DNA from 2 places in the Sporacetigenium mesophilum DSM 16796 genome. Region 2 is predicted to be linked to the other one. Evidence: riboswitches for the same ligand, from Rfam matches in the RefSeq annotation. Region 2 holds a riboswitch; the other holds the start of a gene.
The links. Region 2 has a riboswitch for glycine ahead of gcvT (glycine cleavage system aminomethyltransferase GcvT). Riboswitches for the same ligand answer to the same signal wherever they lie in the genome.

Region 1 (12,846 bases), on a different contig from region 2:
TACGATAAACCATTAGATAAAACTTGTATAAAATGTGGAAAATGTATAAAAATGTGCCCTGGAAATGCAATACTAGGAAACTTCGAAATAAATCCTAAAAGATGTATATCATTTTTAACTCAAAAAAAAGAAGATTTATTAGAAGAAGAAACAAACATACTAAATAACAATAAAAAGGTATTTGGATGTGATATATGTCAAGAAGTATGTCCTCATAATAAAGACAAAAAAGTTACTAATATAGAAGAATTCAAAGAAAGTTTAATATATAATTTGGAGTACAATGAATTAGAGGATATGTCGAACAAAGAATTCAAAAGAAAATACGGAGATAGGTCGTTTAGCTGGAGAGGAAAAAAAATAATAATTAGAAATATGAATCTTATAAAAAAGTCTTCTGATTAACTATAATCAGGAGACTTTTAAATTTCCTACCTATAACTTGAGCAAGGTCCCATCTGGTCGTTGGCGAAATGAGCGCAGTGAGTTTTTTAAATTTTTTGCTAACATTGACATGCTATTATACATACTATGTATAAATCATAAAAAAGGAGGGGGATATTATGAAAAAATATAATACTACTGCAGAATTAACTTCATTAGAAGGTATATTAGGTCAAAAGGAAGCTACGAAGGCTATGGAATTTGGCTTAAAAATAGAAGACCCTGCCTATAATATATATTTAGCTGGAGAATCAGGAACTGGCAAAACTACTTATGCATTAGGGGTATTAAAACAACATGCAGAGGACAAACAAGACCATAAAGATTGGTGTTATGTATATAATTTTGAAAGCCCAAGAGATCCTATAGCTTTATCCTTTGAAAAAGGCATGGGTAAAGTATTTACAAAAGATATGGAAAAGTTAATTGAAACATTATTAGATGAATTAAGATCAGCATTTGAAAGTGAAGAATTTGAAATAGGTAAAAATCAAATAATAGATGAATATGAAATAGAAAAAGAAGCTTTAATTCAGCAAATTAAAAAATATGGAGAAGAAAAAGGATTTAAGCTTAAAAATAGTAAAATCGGTATGGTATTTACTCCAATAGATGAAGATATAGATACTACAAGTGAAGAATTTTATAAAGTGAAGAGGGAATTAGAGAATATATCTATACAATTAGTGTATAAAGTAAAAGATTTAGAAGATGAAGCTAAGGAAGCTATATTAGACCTAGAAGAGCAAATAGGTACGTATATAGTCGATCCTCATATAGAAGTTCTGATGAATAAATATGGAGAAGACGTAAAGGTTAAAGAATATATAAGTAATTTAAGAGATGATGTATTAGAGTATATATATCTATTTTATATGGATGAAGAAGACTTAAAAGATAAATACGATAAAAATCATTTCACAAGATATAAGGTAAATCTATTTGTAGATAATGGCGCAGATAGAAGCAGTTCTTCAGCACCAGTAATAGTGGAAGCAAACCCTAGTCCAAGTAATTTATTTGGTAAGGTAGAATATGACACGTATAATGGATCTTTAAAAACAGATTTTACTAAGATAATACCAGGTGCAGTACACAAAGCTAATGGGGGTTATTTAGTTTTATATGCAGACCAAATCTTAAGATATCCTATATCTTGGGATATGTTAAAGAGAACTATTCAATCAAAGAAAATAACTGTAGATACATTAACTGGAGTAAAGCCGGAAGCTATACCTATTGATATGAAAGTTATACTAATTGGAAACAGCTATCTGTATAATACCCTTTATAAATATGACAGTGAATTTAACAAGTATTTCAAAATACTTGTAGACTTTGAAAGTGATATGAATAAAAATGATGAAAACAAATTAGGAGTAGCAAGATTTGTTGCATCTTATTGTAATAAAAATAACTTAAAACACTTCACATATGATGCAGTTGAATCTTTATTAAAATATAGCTCTAGAATATTAGGTGATAATAATAAATTATCTACGAAATTTAATAAAATAGTTGAAATAATAGTGGAAGCTAATGCATTTGCAAGTATTAGAAAAGGAGAATTCGTAGATAAAGAAGATGTAAGTGAAGCTATATATGAGAGATGGAATAGACTCAATAAATGGGAAAAGAGAATAGATGAATCATATAAAAAAGGGTTTATATTACTAGCTACTGAAGGGAAAAAGGTAGGAGTAATAAATGGATTATCAGTTTTAAATATGGGCGAATATTCATTTGGTAGACCATCTGTAATAAGTGTTACTACAAGTCCAGGAAGCTCAGGGATAATAAATATAGAAAGAGAAGTAGATATGAGTGGACCTATACACAGTAAAGGGGTATTAATACTTGAAGGATATATATCAGAACAATTCTCCGAAAAGTGTCCTATATCATTAACTTCTCATATATGTTTTGAACAAAATTATGGTGGTGTAGATGGAGATAGTGCATCTGGAGCTGAATTATATGCTCTACTTTCAGCATTAAGTGGAGTTCCTATAAAACAAAATATAGCAGTTACAGGTTCTATAAATCAAAAAGGCGATGTTCAAGTAGTGGGTGGAGTAACAGAAAAAATAGAAGGATTTTACTCTATTTGCAAACGAAATGGCTTGACAGGGGATCAAGGAGTGATACTACCAAAAAATAACTTGCAAAACTTAGTATTAATAGATGAAGTTCAAGAAGCTATAGACAGTGGTAAATTTCATATATACCCAGTTGATAGAATAGAAGAAGCTATACAAATATTAACTGAAAAATCATTTAGTGAAATAAAAGAATTAGTTATTGCAAAGTTAGTTAAATACCATGAAATGAATAAAGCTTAATTTTTAAAAAAGAAAAATAGCTCTTATGAGCTATTTTTTTCTTTTTTTTGCAGTAAATAAATTGTATAGCTATGTTAAATACTATAAATATAAAATGTTTCATAAAAGTGTGTGGAGGATAAATATGATAATAGGTAGTTGTGAAATAGAATTAATCATATATAACGCAAATTCTCTAAAAGAAAAAAGACATGTTATAAAAAGTATAATAGAAAGGCTTAAAAATAGATTCAATATATCTATTTGTGAAGTAGGAGAGAACGATAAATGGCAAAAAAGTATAATAGGTTTATGTACCTTGTCTAATTCTTCTAAATTAGTAAATGAAACTATAGATAAAATAATAAGTTTTATAGACAATGATGATAGAATTGAAATAATAAATATACAAAGAGAGACTTTGTAAGGGGGAGATCTTATGAAAAAAGTAAATGAGATACTAGATATTTTAGAAGAAACTTTTCCAGATGCAGAATGCGAGCTAAACTACAAAACACCATTTGAGTTATTAATAGCTACAATTTTATCAGCCCAATGTACAGATGTTAGAGTAAATATAATTACAAGTGAACTTTTTAAAAAATATAATACACCTTATGACTTTGCAAATTTAGAAATAGAAAAGTTGGAAAATATGATAAGAAGTTGTGGATTATATAAAAGCAAATCACAAAAAATAATAAGTACATCTAAGGATATAATAGAAAAGTATAATGGAGAAGTTCCTAGAAGTTTAGATGAATTGACGAAGCTTGCTGGAGTAGGAAGGAAAACAGCAAATGTAGTTTTAAGCAATGCTTTTGGTGAAGATACTATAGCTGTAGACACTCATGTATTTAGAGTTGCAAATAGAATAGGTATAGTCAAAACAACTAATCCTGAAAAAACAGAATTTGAACTTATGAAGGCTATACCTAAAAGTAGGTGGTCTAGGGCACATCACTTGCTTATATTTCATGGAAGACGAATATGTAAAGCGAGAAACCCAGAGTGTAGCAAATGCCCTATAAAGGAATATTGTAATTACTATAAAAAAGGAGATGGATCTTAATGAAAAAATCGATTATTATTGTAGTTTTTACAATTTGTATACTTTTATCTAGTTTCAATATATATAGTTATGGCTATAACAGTAATGAAAAGATATATAAAAATGTATATATAGGAAATATAGATGTTGGAGGGTTAACTAAAGATGAGGCTTTACAAAGATTAGCTGAGTACAATGAAAACAAACAAATAAATTTAATCTATGATAATAAAGTATTTACTTTAAATTCAAAAGATATAAGTTATAACTACGAAATAAAAAAGAATATAGAACAAGCATATAATATAGGTAGAGATAATGGATATATAGCTAATATAAAAAAGGTTTGGGATTTAAATAGAAAGTCAAAAGAAGTAATAAATATAACTAGTAAATATGATTCAAATAAATTAAAAAATTATATAGACAACATAAATAAATCTTTAAGCAAAGAACCTATAAATGCAAAAATAAGCACTAGAGATGGAAATATAAATATAACTCCACATAGTGATGGAGCAAAAGTAAACTTTGATAACTTAGAAAAAACAATAGTTGATAATTTAAATTCTAGAAATTATGAAGATGTAATAATTCCTGTAGATGTAATAAGTCCAAATATTAATAGCAATTATCTATCTCAAATAAATACAGTACTTGGAAGATATGAAACGAAATTTAATGATAAAGTAGAAGGTAGGTCTTATAATATAAAATTAGGAACATATAAAGTAAATGGAATCCTTTTAAATCCTGGAGAAGAATTTTCTTTTAACAGGTTAACTGGAAAAAGAGGAATAAATCAAGGCTTTAAGGAAGCACCTGTTATAATCAATGGAGAACTAGAAGACGGTATAGCAGGCGGAATATGTCAAGTATCATCTACACTATATAATTCTGTACTGTACTCAGGATTACAGATAACGCAAGTTAGGAACCATTCAATACCTAGTTCCTATGTTGAAAAAGGAAGAGATGCTACTTTAGTATACGGTATAATAGATTTAAAATTTAAAAATAATTATTCTCATCCAGTATATATTGAAAATATAGTAAATAAGAATAAGGTTATATCTAATGTATATGGAAATATAAAAGATAAAGTAAATATAAAAGTAGACACAGAGGTTATTAAAACTATACCTAATAAAGTAGTTTTTGAAACTGATAAAACACTTTCTAAAGGAGAAGAAATAGTAAAAGAAAAAGGTAGGTTAGGATATAGAATAAATACTTATAGAATTTACAGTCAAAATGAAAAAGTAATTAAAAAAGAACTTATTGCACAAAATTATTATCCTCCTAAAAATAAGGTAATACTAAAAGGTGAATAAAAAAGAAATTAATCTCCTATTTCTTAATTCAAAGATAGGAGATTAATTGTTTTTTAGTTGATTTTGTATTAAAATAAAAACTTAAATGCACAGAAAATATGAGGTGATATTATATGGATTACAAATTAATAGTTACAGATATGGATGGAACTTTGCTTAGTAATCACCATGAAGTAAGTGAAGAAAATAGAGAAGCTCTAAAGAAGGCTATAGCCAAAGGGGTAAAGGTAGCTATAGCTACTGGAAGAATATATACATCAGCTAGAAATTATGCAAAATTGCTAGATATAAATACTCCAATAATAGCTTGCAATGGAGCCCTTATAAGAGAAAATGGTACAGAAAATGTTATATATGAAAATAAGATAGAAAACAATTCTTGTATAAAAATAATAGATATACTTGATAAATATAATATATTTTATCAATTTTATAGTGCTGATACATTATATTGCAAAGAATTAAATCATTCTTCTTTAAAATATTATGAGTTTAACAAATCAATTTCAGAAGACATGAGAATAAATATAGTAATAGATAACAACCTAGAAGAAAGTATAAAAGATAAGGATATATTAAAGGTTATAATTATAGATGAAGACAAAGATATATTAAAGAAAATAAAAGAAGAACTAAGAGATATTGATAATATAGAGCTATGCAGTTCTTGGCATAACAATATAGAAATAATGAACAAAGGTGTAAATAAAGGACATGCAGTTAAAAGGCTTGCAGAGTTTTTAGGAATAAATAGGGAAGAAATAATAACTTTTGGTGATAACTATAATGATTTAAGTATGATAGAGTATGCAGGTATGGGTGTAGCCATGGGAAATGCAGAGGATTTGGTAAAAGAAAAGGCAAATTATATTACCGATAAAAATACAGAAAGTGGAGTTGCAAAAGCTTTGAATAAACTACTAGATATATAGGGGGCTATAATGAAGAAAGTTTCCATAAGAGAATGTAATGATTATATATATGAAGATATAAAAATCTCATTTAATAAAATGCTTGATGATATAGGCGGTCTTGAAAAATACATAGAAAGAGGAAGCAAAGTTTTAATAAAATTAAATCTTTTAATGAAGAAAAGGCCAGAAGAAGCTACAACTACACATCCATTAGTTTTAAAAGCATTAGCAGAAGAACTTTTAAAATTAGATTGTGAAGTTATAGTAGGAGATAGCCCTGGTGGGCCGTACACAGAAAAAATTCTAAAAGGTGTATATAAAGCTTGTGGAATTGAAGATATAGCAAATGAATTAGATATTAAGTTAAATTACGATACATCTGAAGTAAAGGTTGAAAATAAAGAAGGTAAAATACTAAAATACCTCACTGTAATAAAACCTGTAGAAGATGCAGATTACGTTATATCTCTTTGTAAGCTTAAAACACATGTAATGGCTACGTATACTGGAGGAGTAAAAAACTTATTTGGTGTAGTGCCTGGAATGTCAAAAGCTGAATATCACTTTAAAATGCCCGATCTAAAGGATTTTACCGATGCATTAGTAGATATATGTGAATATGTAAAACCCACATTAACAATAATGGATGGGATAATAGGTATGGAAGGTGAAGGGCCATCAGCTGGAATACCTAGAAAGGTGGGTTTACTTATAGGATCATCTAATCCATATGCTTTAGATGTTGTTGGATGTAAAATAATAAATTTAGCCCCTAATACTGTTCCTACAGTACAACGAAGTTTAGAAAGAAAACTTTTAAAAGAGGATTTCTCTGATATAATTATAGTTGGTGAAAAGCTTGAAGATAAAATAATAAAAGATTATAAAATTCCTAAAAATAGAAATATAAACTTTTTTAAAGGAAAAATGCCTAAAGTATTTGAACAATATATAACTTTATTCTTTACTCCAAAACCTGCAATAAGATATGAGGATTGCGTTAAGTGTGGAGAATGCGCAAGAGTTTGTCCTGCTAAAACTATATATATGAATGATAAAGGGCCTAATATAAATTTAAATTCTTGTATAAGATGTTATTGTTGTCATGAACTGTGCCCCAAAAAAGCAATTGATGTAAAAAGACCTTTTGTATTTAGACACATAAAATAAGGAGTGATAATATGGCTTTAAATATAGTACTTGTAGAACCTGAAATACCTCAAAATACAGGAAACATAATAAGAACTTGTGCAGCAACTAAATCTAAACTTCACTTAGTTAGACCATTAGGGTTTTCTATGGATGACAAATATTTAAAAAGATCAGGTCTAGATTATTTAGACTTAGTAGATATACAATACTATGATAGCTTTGATGAATTAAAACAAAAAAATCCAGAAGGAAAATTTTTTTATGGTACTACTAAGGTAAAACAAACTCATTCAGATGTGGAGTATGAAGATAATTGTTTTTTAGTATTTGGAAAAGAAACCAAAGGACTTCCTGAAGACTTAATAAAAGCAAATTTAGACACTTGTATAAGAATACCTATGCTAAATATTGAGAGAGCTAGGTCTCTGAATTTATCTAACTCAGTAGCCATAGTAGTATATGAAGCATTAAGACAACTAGATTATCCTGGTATGAGATAATAGTGTAGAATTACCAAGGAGTAATAAATTAAATATTGAATATATATAATATGAGTAAATAATTAATATATAGAGGGAGATTACACAATGAGTAATATAAAAGTTGTATGTGATAGTTTATCAGACATACCAAAAACTTTAATAGGTGAATACGATATAGATATCGTTCCTCTAACTATTATAATTGATGGACAAGAATATAAAGATGGAATAGATATATCCATAAATGAATTTTATACAAAACTTAGAACTGAAAAAGTTATACCAAAAACTTCTCAAGCTACATACATCCAATTCAAAGAGGTCTTCGATAAACATGTAAAATATGGAAAAACTGTATTATACATTGGTGGATCATCTGTAGCATCGGGAACGTATCAATCCGGAATTATGGCTAAAAACGATATTGATGGAGAGATATACACTTTTGATACTATGAGTTTTTCTTATGGTGCTGGTATGCAGGTTGTTCAAGCTGCAAAAATGGCTAAAGAAGGAAAAAATATAGAAGATATATTAAATGAACTAAAAATAATGAGAGATAAAATGAATGTTATATTTTCTGTAGATACGCTAGAATATCTACAAAAGGGTGGTCGAATATCTTCTACTAAGGCTGCAATAGGGACTATGTTAAACATAAAACCTATTTTAGAAGTGAAAGATGGATTGGTTACAAACATAGCTCAAGTTAGAGGAAAAAGAAATGTTATCTCCAAAATTATAGAGCTAGTTAAAGAAAGAGGAGGAACAAGCCTTAGTGATAAAACAATTGGTATTGGCCATGGAGACAACCAAGAAGAGCTAGAAAAATTAAAGGAAATTATACAAAAAGAGATAAATCCAAAAGATATAGTCGTGGTAGATGTAGGAACGTCTATAGGAACTCACGCAGGTCCTGGAGTAATGGGTATATTTTATATAAAAGAATAATAAATGAACCTTATAATATATATTATAAGGTTCATTTATTATGTTTATAATATATATATTTGTCGAAAAGATATTTATTATTTTAAGAAGGAGATTATATTAAAAAGGCGAAATTATATCATAAGTGTGAAAAGATAATTTAATTTAGTCATAAATATTGAATTATTATAATAGAATAGATTGTAGGTTTTAAAATACAAAAAAAAATAAAAAATTAACAAAATTGTATTGAATAAAAAAATTAAAAATTGTATAATTATGGTATAGAAAAGCGAAAACAGTCTGATAGAAGGATATAGAAGAGAGCCTAAGGGCCGCCGAAGGGACAAACTTAAATTTCTCCCAAGAAATTAAGTGAAATTCTCAGGCAAAAGGACTATATCTGGACAGAACCCTGGAATAAACAGGGAAAACAAATTGGGAATTTGTTTTCCCTGTTTTTTTATTGAAGACAACTTAAGGAGAAGCGAGGTGTTTTAGGTGAAAGTATTAACAAATAATCCTCTTGTTAGAGATAGTAATTTAAATAAAGATATTGAGTTTTTAGAGGAAGATTATATAGGTATACTTAAAATATGTAGAGATTACATACACTCTGGATACAGGCTACTATCTCATCCACTTTACGGAAGTGTAAAACCGAATGAAACACCATATAGGACTATAATATTAAAGCATGATAAGGACTTAGATATTAATTCTGTGATGTTGATAGAAGAAGCTTTAAGTACGGCTACAAAATTCAGAGGGAATTTTGATACACCAAAATGGCCTCTGAATATAATAGAGGACTTCCAAGTAGTAGACTTTGATATATTCAAAAACACAATAGAAAGAATTGAGTATGTAATATAAAAGGAGGAGGGCTTATGGAGATGCAAAATGTATATGATGTAATAATAATAGGTGCGGGCCCAGCAGGTTTAGCATCAGGTCTTTATGGAGCAAGAGCTAAAATGAAGACTCTAATAATAGAAAAAGATAAAACAGGTGGTCAAATAGTTACAACTGATGAAGTTGCAAATTACCCAGGTTCTATACCAGATGCTACAGGTCCAAGCTTAATCGCTAGAATGGTTGAGCAATGCAAAGAATTTGGAGCAGAAATGATAAAAGATACTATACTAGACACAGATCTAGAATCAGATATAAAGGTTTTAAAAGGAGAAAAAGGGGAATATAGAGCTAAATCTATAATAATAGCTACTGGTGCTAGTCCAAGAAAGTTAGGAGTTCCAGGAGAAAAAGAGCTAACAGGTAAGGGTGTATCATATTGTGCAACTTGTGATGCAGATTTCTTCACAGACTTTGAAGTATTTGTAATAGGTGGTGGAGATACTGCAATTGAAGAAGGAATGTACTTAACTAAGTTCGCCAGAAAAGTAACAATAGTACATAGAAGAAATGAGTTTAGATGTGCAAAGTCTATAGAAGAAAAAGCTAAAAGAAACTCTAAAGTAGAATTCTTATTAGATACAGTTGTTAAAGAAGTAAAAGGCGATGGGATACTAGAGTCTGTAGTATTTGAAAACACTAAAACTGGTGAGGTATTTGAATATCAAGCTGATGAAGAAGATGGAACAATGGGAGTATTTGTATTTGTAGGATTCTTACCACAAACTAGTTTATTTAAAGGAAAAATAACTTTAAATGAATCAGGGTACGTATTAACTGATCCAGACATGAAAACAAATATACCAGGAGTATTTGCGGCTGGGGATTGTAGAGAAAAATCTTTGAGACAGGTAGTTACTGCTACTGCTGATGGTGCAATAGCCGTTGTAGCAGCAGAGAAATATATAGAGTCAAAATTTGAACACTAATATCAAAGGAGGTATTTAATATGTTTGTACTTGATAAAGAAATTTTTGAAGAAGAAGTATTAAAAGCTGAAGGGTTAGTTTTAGTTGACTATTGGAGTGATGGTTGTGAGCCATGTAAGGCTTTATTACCAGATATAGAAGCATTATCAGAAGTTTATGGAGATAAAGTTAAATTCTGTAAACTAAACACAACTGGAGCTAGAAGGCTAGCTATATCACAAAAAGTATTAGGATTGCCTACAATAGCTATGTACAAAGAAGGACAAAAAATAGATGAGGTAACTAAAGATGATGCTAGCAAAACTAGCATAGAAGAAATGATAAAGAAACATATATAATTACTTAAGTTAAAAAAATTTGAGAACAATTCAGTTCTTAACTTTTAAAATAAATACTAGGAGGTGCACCAAATGCGTCTTGAATTAGGAAATATCTTCATAAATGATGTGAAATTCGCTGATGCAACTAAGGTTGAAAATGGCGTTTTATATATCAACAAAGAAGAAATGATAAGAGAAATTGGTGGAGATGAGCACATAAAGTCAATAGACCTAGAATTAGCTCATCCAGGAGAAAGTGTAAGAATAACTCCTGTTAAAGATGTTATAGAACCAAGAGTAAAAGTAGAAGGTAATGGTGGAATATTCCCAGGAATACTTTCTAAGGTTGATACAGTAGGAGAAGGTAGAACTCATGCATTAAAAGGTATGGCTGTTGTAACTACTGGTAAAATAGTTGGCTTCCAAGAAGGTATAGTAGATATGACTGGACCTGGAGCTGAATATACTCCATTCTCTAAACTGCACAATGTAGTGGTAATAGCTGAACCAGTTGATGGATTAAAGCAATATGACCATGAAAAAGCTGTTAGAATGATAGGATTCAAAGCTGCTAGATATTTAGGAGAAGCTGCTAGAAATGTTAATCCAGATGAAGTAAAAGTTTATGAAACTAAACCTTTAATGGAATCTGTAAAAGAATATCCAGAGCTTCCTAAGGTTGGATATGTTTATATGTTACAAACTCAAGGATTACTACATGATACATATGTATACGGTGTAGATGCAAAGCAAATAGTTCCTACTTTATTATATCCAACTGAATTAATGGACGGTGCAATAGTAAGTGGTAACTGTGTTTCTGCTTGTGATAAGAACCCAACTTATGTTCACTTAAATAACTCTGTAGTAGAAGACTTATACGCAGGACACGGAAAAGATTATAACTTCGTAGGCGTTATCATAACAAATGAAAACGTTTACTTAGCAGATAAAGAAAGATCTTCTAACTGGACTGCTAAGTTAGCTAAGTACTTAGGATTAGACGCAGTTATAGTTTCTCAAGAAGGATTTGGTAACCCAGATACTGACCTTATAATGAACTGTAAGAAAATAGAAATGGAAGAAATAAAAACTGTTATAGTTACAGATGAGTATGCTGGTAGAGACGGTGCTTCTCAATCATTAGCAGATGCTGATGTTAGAGCAAATGCAGTTGTTACTAATGGTAATGCAAATGAAGTAATAGTTCTTCCAAAAATGGATAAAATTATTGGTCATATAAATGTAGTAGATGTTATAGCTGGAGGTTTCGCTGGAAGCTTAAGAGAAGATGGAAGTATAGAAGTAGAAATACAAGCTATAACTGGTGCAACAAATGAAACAGGATTTGGTTATTTAACTAGTAAGGGATTCTAATAAAAATAAAAATTTCAATAGGAGGATATAGTTATGAGCTTATTAACTAATAAAAAGGTCATAATAGTTGGAGACCGTGATGGTATTCCAGGACCTGCAATAGAAGAATGTATAAAAACTGTAGACGGAGCTGAAGTAGTTTTTTCTTCAACAGAATGCTTTGTCTGAACTGCTGCTGGGGCTATGGACTTAGAAAACCAAAAGAGAGTTAAAGATTTTGCTGACAAATTTGGCGCAGAAAATCTTGTGGTTGTTCTAGGTGCATCTGAAGCTGAAGCTGCTGGTCTAGCAGCTGAAACTGTTACTGCAGGAGATCCTACTTTCGCAGGACCTTTAGCAGGAGTAGAATTAGGATTAAGAGTGTTCCACGTTGTAGAACCTGAAATGAAAGATTCATTTGATGCAGGTGTATATGATGATCAAGTAGGTATGATGGAAATGGTTATAGATGTAGATTCTATAGTAGATGAAATGAAAAATATAAGAGGCCAATTCTGCAAGTTCAACGACTAATGAAAAGTTGAAAGGAGGGAAATTTATGGAAAAATTAAGAGTAGTTCATTATGTAAATCAGTTCTTTGCTGGTATAGGTGGAGAAGAGAAGGCTGACACTAAGCCACATGTAGCTGATGAGTTACCTCCAATAAGTAAACAACTAAACCAATTACTAGGAGATA
Region 2 (12,846 bases):
TGCGTATTTAGTGCTATAGTATCTAACTTTGGAGTTAATGTTATAATACAATTTGCAGCTCCAATATTAACTATAGTTTACCCAGTAACAATGGTTCTTGTAATAATGAGTATATTCTCAAATGTAATAAAAAACAGTGCTATTGTTAAAGGTGCAACTTATATAACATTGTTTGTATCTATATTAACTACTGCACAAGGATTTGGAATGACAGTTCCATTTATAAATAGTTTACCACTAGCATCACTTGGATTTAACTGGATAGTTCCAGCTATAGTAGGTGGTATAGTAGGATCTTTCTTCGGTAAAAATAAGCAATCTATATAATGAAAAAAGAGTCCCATTTTGGGGCTTTTTTTTATTATATATAATAAATATTTATCATATTAAAAAAATTTTATATTTTTCAAAATTTTATATTGACTGAATATACTAAAACATTTAAAATATCAATAAGAGGCATAATATTTAGAAAATTGTTGAATTTTAGAAGGGGAGTGTATTTATGAACAAAAAGACTATGGATGTTATAGTTGTAGGATTTGCATTATTTGCAATGTTCTTCGGAGCAGGGAACTTAATATTCCCACCATTCTTAGGACTTACATCAGGAGATCAATGGGGAACAGGATTTATTGGATTTATAATTGCAGACGTAGGACTTGCACTAATAACAGTTTTAGCAGCAGCTAAAGCAGGTGGATCTATGAGTGCCATAATGAATATGGGAGGAAAACGTTTAGGTGCAATTTTCGGGGCAGCTATAATGATATGTGTAGGGCCACTACTAGCAATACCTAGAACAGGAGCAACAACATTTGAAATGGGTATATTACCTACAATGCCAGGATTTAGCCCAATACTATTCTCTGTAATATTCTTTGCATTAACATTAGTATTAACAATAAAACCATCAAAGGTTATAGATATCATAGGACAATTTTTAACACCAGCACTTTTAATAGCATTAGCAGTTCTTGTAATAAAAGGTATAGTAACACCTATAGGTGAAATAAGTACAGAACCAATGATAGCTAATGTTTTCTCAAATGGTATATCACAAGGATATCAAACACTGGATGCATTAGGAGCAGCAGCTTTTGCAGCTGTAATAATAACATCGCTTGTTAATAAAGGATATACTTCAGAATCAGATAAGATAAAATTAACTTTAATGTCATCATTAGTAGCAGGAGTAGGATTAATTCTTGTTTACGGAGGATTAACATACTTAGGTGCAACTGTATCTACTATGTACCCTCAAGATATATCACAAGCAACTTTAGTTGTTATAATAACAGAACATATACTAGGCGGACCAGGTAAGATAATACTTGCAGTTATAGTTGGCCTTGCATGTTTAACAACTTCTATAGGATTAACAGCTGCAGTTGCAGATTACTTCTCAACTGCAACTAATGGAAAACTTAAGTATGAACATTTAGTTATAGGAATATGTGTATTCAGTGCTGTAGTAGCTAACTTTGGAGTTAACTCAATAATAAAAGTTTCAGCACCAATACTTGTAGTACTTTATCCTGTACTAATAGTTCTTGTAGTAATGAGTATATTCGCAAATGTAATTAATAATGACGCTGTTTACAAAGGATCAGTATATGTAACTTTAGCTGTAAGTGTATTAACAGTAGCACAAGGATTTGGAGTAAATGTTCCATTTATAAATAGCTTACCACTAGCATCGCTTGGATTTAACTGGATAGTTCCAGCAATAGTAGGTGGTATAGCAGGATCATTCTTTGGTAAGAAAAAACAAGTTGTATAGTATATAAATAGAATATTAAACAATAAAAAGAATCTCAACTTTGAGATTCTTTTTGTTGTTTAAATTTATATTTATTAATTTGATAAAATTATATATATTATTGTGATTGTTGATAATTTTGCAATAGTTAATATTTTTGGAAAATTATAAATAAATTATATTTTCTGCGTTTTATATAATTCATTGACAATTTTTTAATTATTAGATAAACTGTTGTAAAATTATAAAAATTAAAAATGATGGGAGTTTTGGGAATTATGGAAATTAGGGGGAAGAAAAAGGTAATTGATATTATTGTTGTGGGATTTGCATTATTTGCAACATTTTTTGGAGCTGGTAATCTAATATTTCCGCCGTACATAGGTCTTACATCAGGATCACAGTGGATGACTGGTCTTACCGCATTTATAATTGCAGATGTAGGACTAGCATTACTAACTGTATTGGCAGCTGCAAAATCAGGGGGATCATTAAATGGCATTATAGAAAGATCTGGAAAGAAGTTTAGTTTAGTACTAGGTATCGCTATGGTAATATGTCTTGGTCCATTATTAGTAATACCAAGAACAGGAGCAACAACATTTGAAATGGGTATATTACCTAATATGCCAGGATTTAATCCGATATTATTTTCAGTAATATACTTTGGACTAACTATAATATTAGCAATAAAACCATCAAAGGTTGTTGATATAATAGGACAATTTTTAACACCAGCACTTTTAATTGCAATAGCATTTCTTATAATAAAAGGTATAATGACACCTTCTTTAGGTGAGATAAATCCAAATCCAACGATAGATAATGTTTTCTCAACTTCAATTGGACATGGATATCAAACAGCAGATGCGTTAATAGCAGCAGCTCTAGCATCTGTAATTTTAGCTTCACTTGTTAGTAGAGGATATACTGAAGAAAAAGAAAAAATAAAATTAACTATGTTAGCAGGACTTGTAGCTTCAATAGGATTAATTCTTGTATATGCAGGATTAACATATTTAGGAGCAAAAGTATCCACTCAATACGGCATGGATATATCTCAAACAGCTTTAGTTGTCGCAATAACTGAAAGCATATTAGGAGGTCCAGGTAAGATATTACTTGGAATTATTGTTACACTTGCATGTTTAACTACAGCTATAGGTTTGACAGCTGCAACAGCAGATTACTTTACAGATATTACTAATGGAAAACTTAAGTACTCAACAGTTGTTATAGCCGTAAGTATATTTAGTTGTGTAATTTCTAACTTTGGAGTTAATAAAATAATACAATTTGCAAATCCGGTAGTTTCAATAGTTTATCCTGTAACAGTAGTTCTTGTAATAACGAGTATATTCTCAAATGTAATAAAAAGCGACAATGTTGTTAAGGGGGCTGCTTATACAACATTAGTTATAGCTATATTAACTGTCTTACAAGACTTTGGAATATCAATTCCGTTTGTAAATAGTTTACCACTAGCATCACTTGGATTTAACTGGTTAGTACCAGCAATAGTAGGTGGTATAGTAGGGTCATTCTTCGTAAAGAAAAAACAAACTGCATAATTACATAATAAGGGAGTCTCGACTTGAGGCTCTTTTATTTTGCAAAAAATTTATATTTAAATACAAATAATTGGGTATATAAATATAGATAGCAAAAACTAAGGAGTGAGTATATGAAATATATAACTAAAAGAGACGGAAGTTTAGAAAAATTTAACCATATAAAAATATACGATGCTGTATATAAATCTACTTTATCTAATGAAAAAGGACCTGATGAAAAACTGGCTGCATATATATCTGAATATGTAAAAGATATAGTAGTAAATGATAATAGGACATACAGTGTGGAGGAAATACAAGACTTAGTAGAAGTTGTACTAATGGAATCTAATAGAAAAGATGTAGCAAAATACTATATATTGTATAGAGAAAAAAGATCAGCCATGAGAAATAAGCCTTGGGATATGAATGATCTACAAAAGTCTATATGGAGCAATAAATACAGATATAATAATGAAGCTTTTGACGAGTGGATAAATCGTGTCTCAGGAGGAAATACCCGTATAGAAAAATTAATAAGACAGAAAAAGTTTTTATTTGCAGGTAGAATACTTGCAAATAGGGGTCTTTATAAAGACGACATAAAGGTAACCTATTCTAATTGCTATGTATTAAGTCCACCAGAGGACAATATTGAAAGTATATTTGATACTGCTAAAAGTTTGGCTAGAACATTTAGTTATGGTGGGGGAGCTGGGCTTGATATATCAAAGCTAAGACCTAAAGGTGCTAAGGTAAATAACGCAGCTAGAACTACTACAGGATCAGTATCCTTTATGGATTTATATAGTATGGTCACAGGACTTATAGGGCAAAAAGGCCGTAGAGGTGCTTTGATGTTAAGTATGGATGTAAGTCATCCTGATATAGAGGAATTTATAGATATAAAAAATGACTTGAATAAAGTAACAAAAGCAAATATATCTGTAAAAATAACTGATGAATTTATGAAGTGTGTTAAGAATAGAGAAGAACATAGTTGTACATTTATAGTTGAATCAACAAAAGAAAAAATAATTAAAAAAGTTGATGCATATAATTTATTTATTAAGCTTACTAAAAATAATTGGAATTTTGCAGAACCAGGTATATTGTTTTGGGATAAAATAAATAATTGGCATTTAATGAGTGAAGATAAGGAGTTTTATTATGCAGGTGTTAATCCATGTGCTGAAGAGCCTCTGCCACCAGGAGGTAGCTGTTTATTAGGGTCTATAAATTTATCACAATTTATAGTACAACCATATACAAAAAGCGCAAGTTTTGATTTTAATAAATTTAAATCTTGTGTAAAAGAATGTGTAATAGCTTTAAATGAAGTTTTAGATGAGGGATTATCTCTACATCCATTAGAAGAACAAAGGATAAGTGTATCAAAGTATAGACAAATAGGCCTTGGGGTTATGGGAATAGCGGACATGCTTATAAAACTAAATATGAGATATGGATCTGATGAATCTATAAAACTTTGCGAAGAGATAGCTAATACTATGTTAAATAATGCCATTAAGCAATCTGCATTACTTGCAAAAGATTTCGGTCCTTTTGAAAAATACAATGAAGAAGCTATATTTAACTCCCCATTTTTTATTCGAAACATAGATCCAAAAGTAAAAGCTTTAGTAAAAAGATATGGAATCAGAAACTCACAGCTACTTACTATACCACCTACAGGATCTATATCTACTATGTTAGGTATAAGTGGAGGAATAGAGCCTATTTTTAATTTATCGTATATAAGAAAAACTGAGAGCTTGCATGATGAAGAAGTTTATTACAAAGTTTATACCCCTATAGTTAAAGAATATATGGATTTTAATGGGATTAATGATGAAAATGAATTACCTAATGTATTTGCAACAGCTATGAATTTGGATTATAAAGATAGAATAAAAATGCAAAATGCTTGGCAAAAATATATAGATGCATCTATATCATCTACAATAAATATTCCTTATGAATTCCCTATTGAAAGTGTATATGATATATATATGAATGCATGGGAAAGCGGATTAAAGGGAGTTACTATATATAGAGATGGTTGCCAGAGAAGCGGAGTTCTTATAAATGAAAAAACTAAAAAAGAAATTATTGAAGAAAAAGTCGAAGAGTTAACTATGACAGCCGATAATAACGAAAAAATACCATTTAAGTGTCCAGAATGTGGATTTGAAGGTATAACTGCTACAGGTGGATGTACATTATGCCCAGAATGTGGTTATAGTGGTTGTAATTAGTATTATATTCCTAGCAAATAATAATTATTTATATGGTGATAATAATTTATGAATAATACAAAAGGAGGAAATAAAAATGCAAGATAAAAGCCATATAGATAAAAGTAAATTAGACAAAGTTCCATCAGGACATCCATTTGAGTATAGAGATATTGTAAGTGAAGATTTACCAATGAGTGAACATACTATAGATGGCCGTAGATTTAAAAATGAAGTGCAAAATGGAGAATATGAAAATGTTAAAATTGATGACGAAAATCCAGGTAATAGAATATTGTATAGAAAACTAAAATAAAGTTTAAAAAGCCTTGTTAACAAAATTTACAAGGCTTTTTTGAGCAACGGTCCTGCTTCTCAAGGCCGTTGGCGACATGAGCAAAGCGAATTTTTGTTTAAAATGAGAGAGAAATGTCGTAAATAAATTTTAAATTTATGTATAACATAATGCTATATAGTCATATAATAACTTAAACCAAAAATGGTAACAAACTAAAAAATTAAAAAGGAGTGATAACTATGCCATTTGTAAACAGCATAGCAAAATCTGAAACAAGAGGTTCAAAATGTTCTTTATGTGGTAATGAGGTTAAGGAAAATGAATTTTCAGTAGCTTATGATAAGGAAAATTCAAATCTAGTATGTCTTTGTAAAGAATGTGAAGAGGTACCAAAATGGAAATAGACATTAGCGATATTAAAAGATTAGATATTACTTAAAAAGAGCCCTACATTATATAAATGAAGGCTCTTTTTTAATTTTTATATTAATCCATTAACAATGTCTTCTATTGTAGCGCCAGCCATATAATCGTCAATGTCAATATTTGATAATATAGATTTTATTTCTTCCTCATTATGTTTTGTTCCTATTAGTAAAGTTTCAATATCAGAGACATTAGACTTTCCGAAAAAGTCTCCGCATACTTTAATATCAGTTATTATTCCCTTTTCAACATTTAAATAAAATTCTATATTTCCACCTGCATACTTTAATTCATTCATTAGGGTGTATTTAGGTGAGTTTCCAAAATTCCACTCCCAAGTATTGTATTTTTCATCGTATAACTTTTTTATGTTATTTAAATCATCTTCTGAGAATTTATAAATTTTATAATCAGTATTTGTTTGGGATATATGTTTCATAATCATATCTTTAAATTCTAATATGGTTAAAGGGCTTTTTAGATGTTCACTAATATTTGTTACCCTACTTGCTACTGACTTTACGCCTTTTCCTTCAAATTTAGATGGCTTTACCTTTAGAGCAGAAGAGATATCTGTTATTACTGAAGTAAATAATAAAGTACCATGATGCATAACTTTGTTTTTATAATTGCATTGAGCATTTCCTGAGAATTTCTTGCCTGATATGGTTAAGTCGTTTCTTCCAGAAAATTCAGCGTCTACAGATAATTCTTTTAGTATATCTATAATAGGCTGGGTAAACTTTCTAAAATTATTAAAGCTTTTAGCATCATCTGTTGATATAAAAGTAAAGTTTAAATTTCCTAAGTCGTGAAATACGGCTCCTCCCCCTGTTAACCTTCTAACTACAGGTATAGACTTTTCTTTAACATAGTCATAATTTATTTCTGACAATGTATTTTGATTTTTACCCACAATAATTGAAGGATCATTTCTCCATAACATAAAAACATCTTCATTAAAGTTTTTTAATATGTATTCCTCCGCTGCTAAATTAAAATTAGGATTTGTGAGATTATTATCAATAAATAGCATATTTATCCCCCTTGATTATTTATTTTATTAAATACTATCAGATATATTATTAGAATTCAACAGTATATTATTATCTTAAAAGATAGCATCTATAAGTAGCTAATATTACACTTGTTAAGATATTAATTAAGGTACTTTTTTGTAAATACTATAGTATAATAACAACATAAAGGAAAATTTTAGAAAATTTAATATTATCAGACGATATTAGCGGGAGATATCCATTAGGGTAGCCGAAGAAGCAATAAATTAATGCCGATTAATTTAGAATCTTTCAGGCAAAGGGACTGTTAATTGATGATACTCTGGAAAGTCCCGTTAGGGCGCCGAAGAAGAAAGGTAAGTTTAAAAGTTTTACCAAAGCTTTCAGGTAAATATACAGAGATATGAAGGCGTATATTACTTATGCTTTCATATCTCTTTTTAATTTATAAAGGGGGTGTATTAATGGATAATGTAAAAAAAACTACACTATATGATGCACATAATAAGTATGGGGGAAAGATTATAGAATTTGCTGGATGGCTTATGCCGGTACAGTATGAGGGCATAATTGAAGAACATGAAGCAGTGAGAAACAATGCTGGGTTATTCGATGTATCACATATGGGAGAGGTAGAAGTAAAGGGTAGAGATGCATTTAAATATGTTCAAAACTTAGTTACAAATGACATAGGTTTGCTTGTAGACAACCAGGTAATATATACATTTATGTGTTATGAAGATGGTGGAATAGTTGATGATCTTTTGGTTTATAAATTTGATGAAGATCATTACTATTTAGTTATTAACGCTGGAAATATAGAAAAAGATTTTGAATGGATGATCAATAATAAAGAAAGTTATGAAGTTGAAGTTGTAAATATTTCTAGTGAAGTTTCTGAAGTTGCAATTCAAGGACCAAAAGCTCAAGAAATACTTCAAAATTTAACAGATTTTAATTTAGATGAAATAAAGTTTTTTTACTGCAAAAGAGATGTATTAATTGATGGAGTCAAATGCCTTGTTTCAAGAACAGGTTATACAGGGGAAGATGGATTTGAAATTTATACTGAAAATCAGTACATTGAAAAAATTTGGGATAGTATATTAGAGACAGGAAAGCCTTATGGCATTAAGCCAGCGGGATTAGGTTGTAGAGATACATTGAGATTTGAAGTAGCTCTGCCTTTATATGGAAATGAGATATCAAAAGATATAACGCCATTAGAAGCAGGATTAGGATATTTTGTAAAACTAAATAAAGAGAGCTTTATAGGTAGAGAGGCTCTTATAAAACAAAAGAATGACGGGTTAAATAGAAAGCTTGTTGGTTTTGAATTAAAGGGAAGAGGAATTCCAAGACATGGTTACTCAGTTGAATTTAATGGTGAGAATATTGGAGTTGTAACTACTGGTTATTTTTCACCAACTCTTAAAAAAAATATAGGTCTAGCTCTTATAGATTCTAAGTATGCTGATTTAGGAACTGAAATAGATATTTTAATTAGAAATAAACCTGTAAAAGCTGAAGTTATTAATAAGAAATTCTACAAAAAAAATTATAAAGAATAAAGCAAGTTACAAATTAATAAATTTTTTATTAAGAATAAACTATAGGGGGATTAATTATGAAAATTTTAGAAGGATTACTTTATAGCAAGGACCACGAATGGGTAAAGGTAGATGGAGATAAAGCTTATATTGGAATTACTGATTTTGCTCAACATGCTCTGGGAAGTATTGTTTATGTTGAATTACCTGAACTAGATACAGAATTAAGTGCTAATGATACATTTGGTGCTGTAGAGTCAGTTAAGGCAGCTTCTGATTTATTTATTCCAATTGATGGTGTAGTAGTTGAAGTAAACGAAGCTTTAGAAGATAATCCTGAGCTGGTAAATGAAGATGCTTTTAAAAATTGGATGATTGTTGTTGAAATATCAGACAAATCTCAGCTAGAGGATTTATTATCAGCAAATGATTACGAAGAGTTTTGTAGCAAGGAGGCATAATATGTTTCCTTATATACCTAATACTGATTTAGAACGAAAAAAGATGCTTGAAAGTATTGGAATAAATAATGTTGAAGAATTGTTTATTGATATTCCTGAAAATGTAAAATTAAACAGAAGACTAGATATTAATGGGCCAATGTCAGAACTTGAAGTAAGCAAGGAAATAAAAGATATTTCAAATAAAAATCTAAATAATGAAGATTTAGTTTGTTTTCTTGGAGCAGGTTCATATGACCATTATATACCTTCAGTTGTAAGGCATATTACATCGCGATCAGAATTTTACACTGCTTATACTCCTTACCAACCAGAAATAAGCCAAGGTACCCTTCAAGTAATTTTTGAATATCAGACAATGATTGCAGAACTTACAGGAATGGATGTATCAAACGCTTCTATGTACGATGGAGCTACGGCATGTGCTGAAGCAGCTATGGTTTCTATGGCAAGTACAAAGAGAAAAAATGTAGTAGTTTCTAAAACTGTAAATCCTGAAACTAGAAAAGTATTAGAAACATACATGAGATTCCATGGTGGAGAAGTTATAGAAGTAGATTTTAGAGATGGAGAAACAGATATAGAAAGCCTAAATAAATCAGTAGATAAAAATACTGCTTGTGTTATTGTTCAAAATCCAAACTTTTTTGGAGTAGTAGAGGATTTAACTGAAGTTGAAAAAATAACACATGCAAATAAGGCATTGTTAGTAATGAATGTTGATCCAATATCATTAGGTGTTTTAAAAACTCCGGGAGAAATCGGGGCAGATATTGCTGTAGGGGAAGGGCAATCTTTAGGAAATGCTATGAATTTTGGAGGTCCATATTTAGGATTTATGGCTTCATCTTCAAAGCTTATGAGAAAATTACCAGGAAGAATGATAGGGCAAACAGAGGATTTAGATGGAAATAGAGCCTTTGTCTTGACTCTTCAAGCTAGAGAACAACACATAAGAAGAGAAAAGGCAACATCAAATATATGTTCAAATCAAGCATTAAATGCCCTTGCAGCTACTGTTTATATGTCTGTTATGGGTAAAGATGGTATTAGAGAAGTAGCTAAGCAGTGCATGCAAAAATCTCACTATGCTTATAACGAGTTAATAAAATCAGGAAAATGTAAATCTGTTTTTAACAAACCATTTTTTAAAGAGTTTGCAGTAGAAGCTATGGAAGATACAAATAAGGTTAATGATAAGCTTTTAAAGGAAGGTATTTTAGGTGGATATTCCTTAGAAAAAGACTATCCTCAATTAAAGAATTCTATTTTATTCTGTGTAACGGAAAAGAGAAGTAAAGAAGAAATAGATAAGTTAGTTAAATTGATGGAGGGGATAGTATGAAGGAATATAATAAATTAATATTTGAAATATCAAAAGAAGGAAGAACTGCCTATAGGCTTCCAAAGTGCGATGTACCTGAGTACAATGAAGAATTAATTCCAGAGCATTTACTTAGAAATAAAACCTTGGAACTACCAGAGGTTAGTGAAGTAGATGTTGTAAGACATTATACTTTATTATCAAATAAAAATTATGGTTTAGATGCTGGTTTTTATCCACTTGGCTCTTGTACTATGAAATATAATCCCAAAATTAATGAAGATATGGCTTCACTTCCTAAATTTACAGGTGTTCATCCATACCAACCAGAAGATACTGCTCAAGGATGTCTTGAACTTATGTACAATTTAGAAGAAAAGCTTTCAGAAATAGTTGGAATGGACGGATTTTCATTACAACCAGCAGCAGGATCACATGGTGAGCTTGCAGGGCTTATGATAATAAAAGCTTATCATGAAAGTAGAGGAGACTATAATAGAAAGAAAATAATAGTTCCAGATTCTGCCCATGGTACTAACCCTGCCAGTGCTTCTGTTGCAGGATTTGACATTATTGAAATAAAATCTGACGAATATGGAAATGTTGATTTAGAAAATCTAAAAGCTGTTTTAGGTGAAGATATTGCCGGACTTATGCTTACTAATCCAAGTACTCTTGGTTTATTTGAAACTAACATAAGTGAAATAGCAGGCCTTGTTCACGGAGCAGGGGGACTTCTATATTATGATGGAGCTAACACAAATGCCATAATGGGAATAACAAGACCAGGAGATATGGGATTTGATGTTGTTCACTTAAACCTTCATAAAACATTTTCTACTCCACATGGTGGGGGAGGTCCAGGAAGTGGTCCTGTAGGAGTAAAAAAAGCGTTGATACCATATCTTCCTGTACCTATTATAGAAAAGGTTGACAATGAGTACTTATTAAACTACGATAAACCTAAATCAATAGGAAAAATAAAAAATTTCTATGGAAACTTTGGAGTACTTGTAAGGGCTTATACTTATATTCTTACTATGGGTGCAGAAGGTCTTAAGAAGACAAGTGAAACTGCAGTTTTAAATGCTAATTATATGAAGGAAAAGCTTAAAGACTATTATATGACAGCAGATGGAGTATGTAAGCATGAGTTTGTTTTAGCTGGACTAAAAAATCGCGGTGATAACGTTACAACATTAGATGTGGCAAAGAGAATTATAGACTATGGATATCATCCTCCTACTATATACTTCCCATTAATTGTTGATAGTGCGATCATGATAGAGCCTACTGAAACCGAGAATATTGAAACTCTTGATGCTTTTGTAGAGGCTATGATAAATATCGCAAAAGAAGCTTTTGAAAGTCCAGAACTACTGAAAAATGCACCACATAATACTTTAGTAAGAAGAGTAGATGATGTAAAGGCTGCAAGAAATCCAGTATTAAGATGGACTAAATAATCTTAAATTTGAATATTTTAACACTCTAAAATTTAAATTGATTTTAGGGTGTTTTTTTATTGTTTTTTAATCCTATTACTCCAAATGGGCCAAGTAAAAAGAGTTTTGTTAAAATAGATGCCATATCCTTTGGAGATTTTTTCATACCGCTTTCAACCCATTGTTGAACTACCCCTAAGTGTGCAGAAAGTACATAAGAAATAAAATATTCCTCTGGTACCAACATGTTTTCTTTGTTAAAAGTTTTAGACAATCCCTTTTCAAATAAATTAGTTTCTATAAACTTTTTAATTTTACTATGAAATATAGGATCACCTTTTGGACCTAAAATAGCCTTCATAAAATTAGAGTTCTCTTTAAAATATTCAAAGAGTTTTATCATAAAAGGGAGGGGTTCGTTTAGAGCGTCTATATTCAATAAATTTATAGAATCAATATCCTTTGTCTGTTCTTGGATTTCTTGTATGACTTCATTTTCAACTTTTTCTAATAAGTCATATTTATCAGTATAATGTAGATAAAAAGTTCCTCTATTTATATCTGCCCTTTTAGTTAAGTCAGTAACTGAAATATCGTTAAATCCCTTTTCTTCAATTAACTCTGATAAGGCATTTCTTATCATTTTTTTTGTTCGTATTGTTCTTCTATCATTAATTACCTTTGCCATTTTTATTTCCCCATTTTCTAATTATATTTACAAATTTTAATAGACAGTTTTATCTAAATTGTTGAATACTAAACGTTTTAAAA

Region 1: linked by a shared signal. The riboswitch ahead of BS62_RS08260 (GrdX family protein) and the one ahead of gcvT (glycine cleavage system aminomethyltransferase GcvT) in region 2 are both predicted to bind glycine.

Annotation. Positions count from the first base shown of each region.
Region 1 is NZ_JCANUR010000008.1:43,084-55,929, forward strand. It holds gene queG (tRNA epoxyqueuosine(34) reductase QueG) at 1-405, shown strand, start outside; gene BS62_RS08220 (Lon protease family protein) at 564-2,786, shown strand; gene BS62_RS08225 (DUF503 domain-containing protein) at 2,911-3,192, shown strand; gene nth (endonuclease III) at 3,205-3,837, shown strand; gene BS62_RS08235 (VanW family protein) at 3,837-5,150, shown strand; gene BS62_RS08240 (Cof-type HAD-IIB family hydrolase) at 5,264-6,082, shown strand; gene BS62_RS08245 (DUF362 domain-containing protein) at 6,092-7,234, shown strand; gene trmL (tRNA (uridine(34)/cytosine(34)/5-carboxymethylaminomethyluridine(34)-2'-O)-methyltransferase TrmL) at 7,246-7,716, shown strand; gene BS62_RS08255 (DegV family protein) at 7,804-8,649, shown strand; glycine riboswitch at 8,936-9,038, shown strand; gene BS62_RS08260 (GrdX family protein) at 9,130-9,504, shown strand; gene trxB (thioredoxin-disulfide reductase) at 9,525-10,472, shown strand; gene trxA (thioredoxin TrxA) at 10,493-10,810, shown strand; gene BS62_RS08275 (glycine/sarcosine/betaine reductase component B subunit) at 10,883-12,169, shown strand; gene grdA (glycine/sarcosine/betaine reductase complex selenoprotein A) at 12,203-12,682, shown strand; gene grdB (glycine reductase complex selenoprotein B) at 12,708-12,846, shown strand, end outside.
Region 2 is NZ_JCANUR010000001.1:172,600-185,445, forward strand. It holds gene brnQ (branched-chain amino acid transport system II carrier protein) at 1-327, shown strand, start outside; gene brnQ (branched-chain amino acid transport system II carrier protein) at 506-1,783, shown strand; gene brnQ (branched-chain amino acid transport system II carrier protein) at 2,041-3,333, shown strand; gene BS62_RS00885 (adenosylcobalamin-dependent ribonucleoside-diphosphate reductase) at 3,447-5,573, shown strand; gene BS62_RS00890 (DUF1413 domain-containing protein) at 5,650-5,868, shown strand; gene BS62_RS00895 (hypothetical protein) at 6,090-6,254, shown strand; gene lplA (lipoate--protein ligase) at 6,332-7,312, opposite strand; glycine riboswitch at 7,514-7,612, shown strand; glycine riboswitch at 7,616-7,696, shown strand; gene gcvT (glycine cleavage system aminomethyltransferase GcvT) at 7,760-8,866, shown strand; gene gcvH (glycine cleavage system protein GcvH) at 8,923-9,306, shown strand; gene gcvPA (aminomethyl-transferring glycine dehydrogenase subunit GcvPA) at 9,308-10,651, shown strand; gene gcvPB (aminomethyl-transferring glycine dehydrogenase subunit GcvPB) at 10,648-12,096, shown strand; gene BS62_RS00925 (TetR/AcrR family transcriptional regulator) at 12,140-12,763, opposite strand.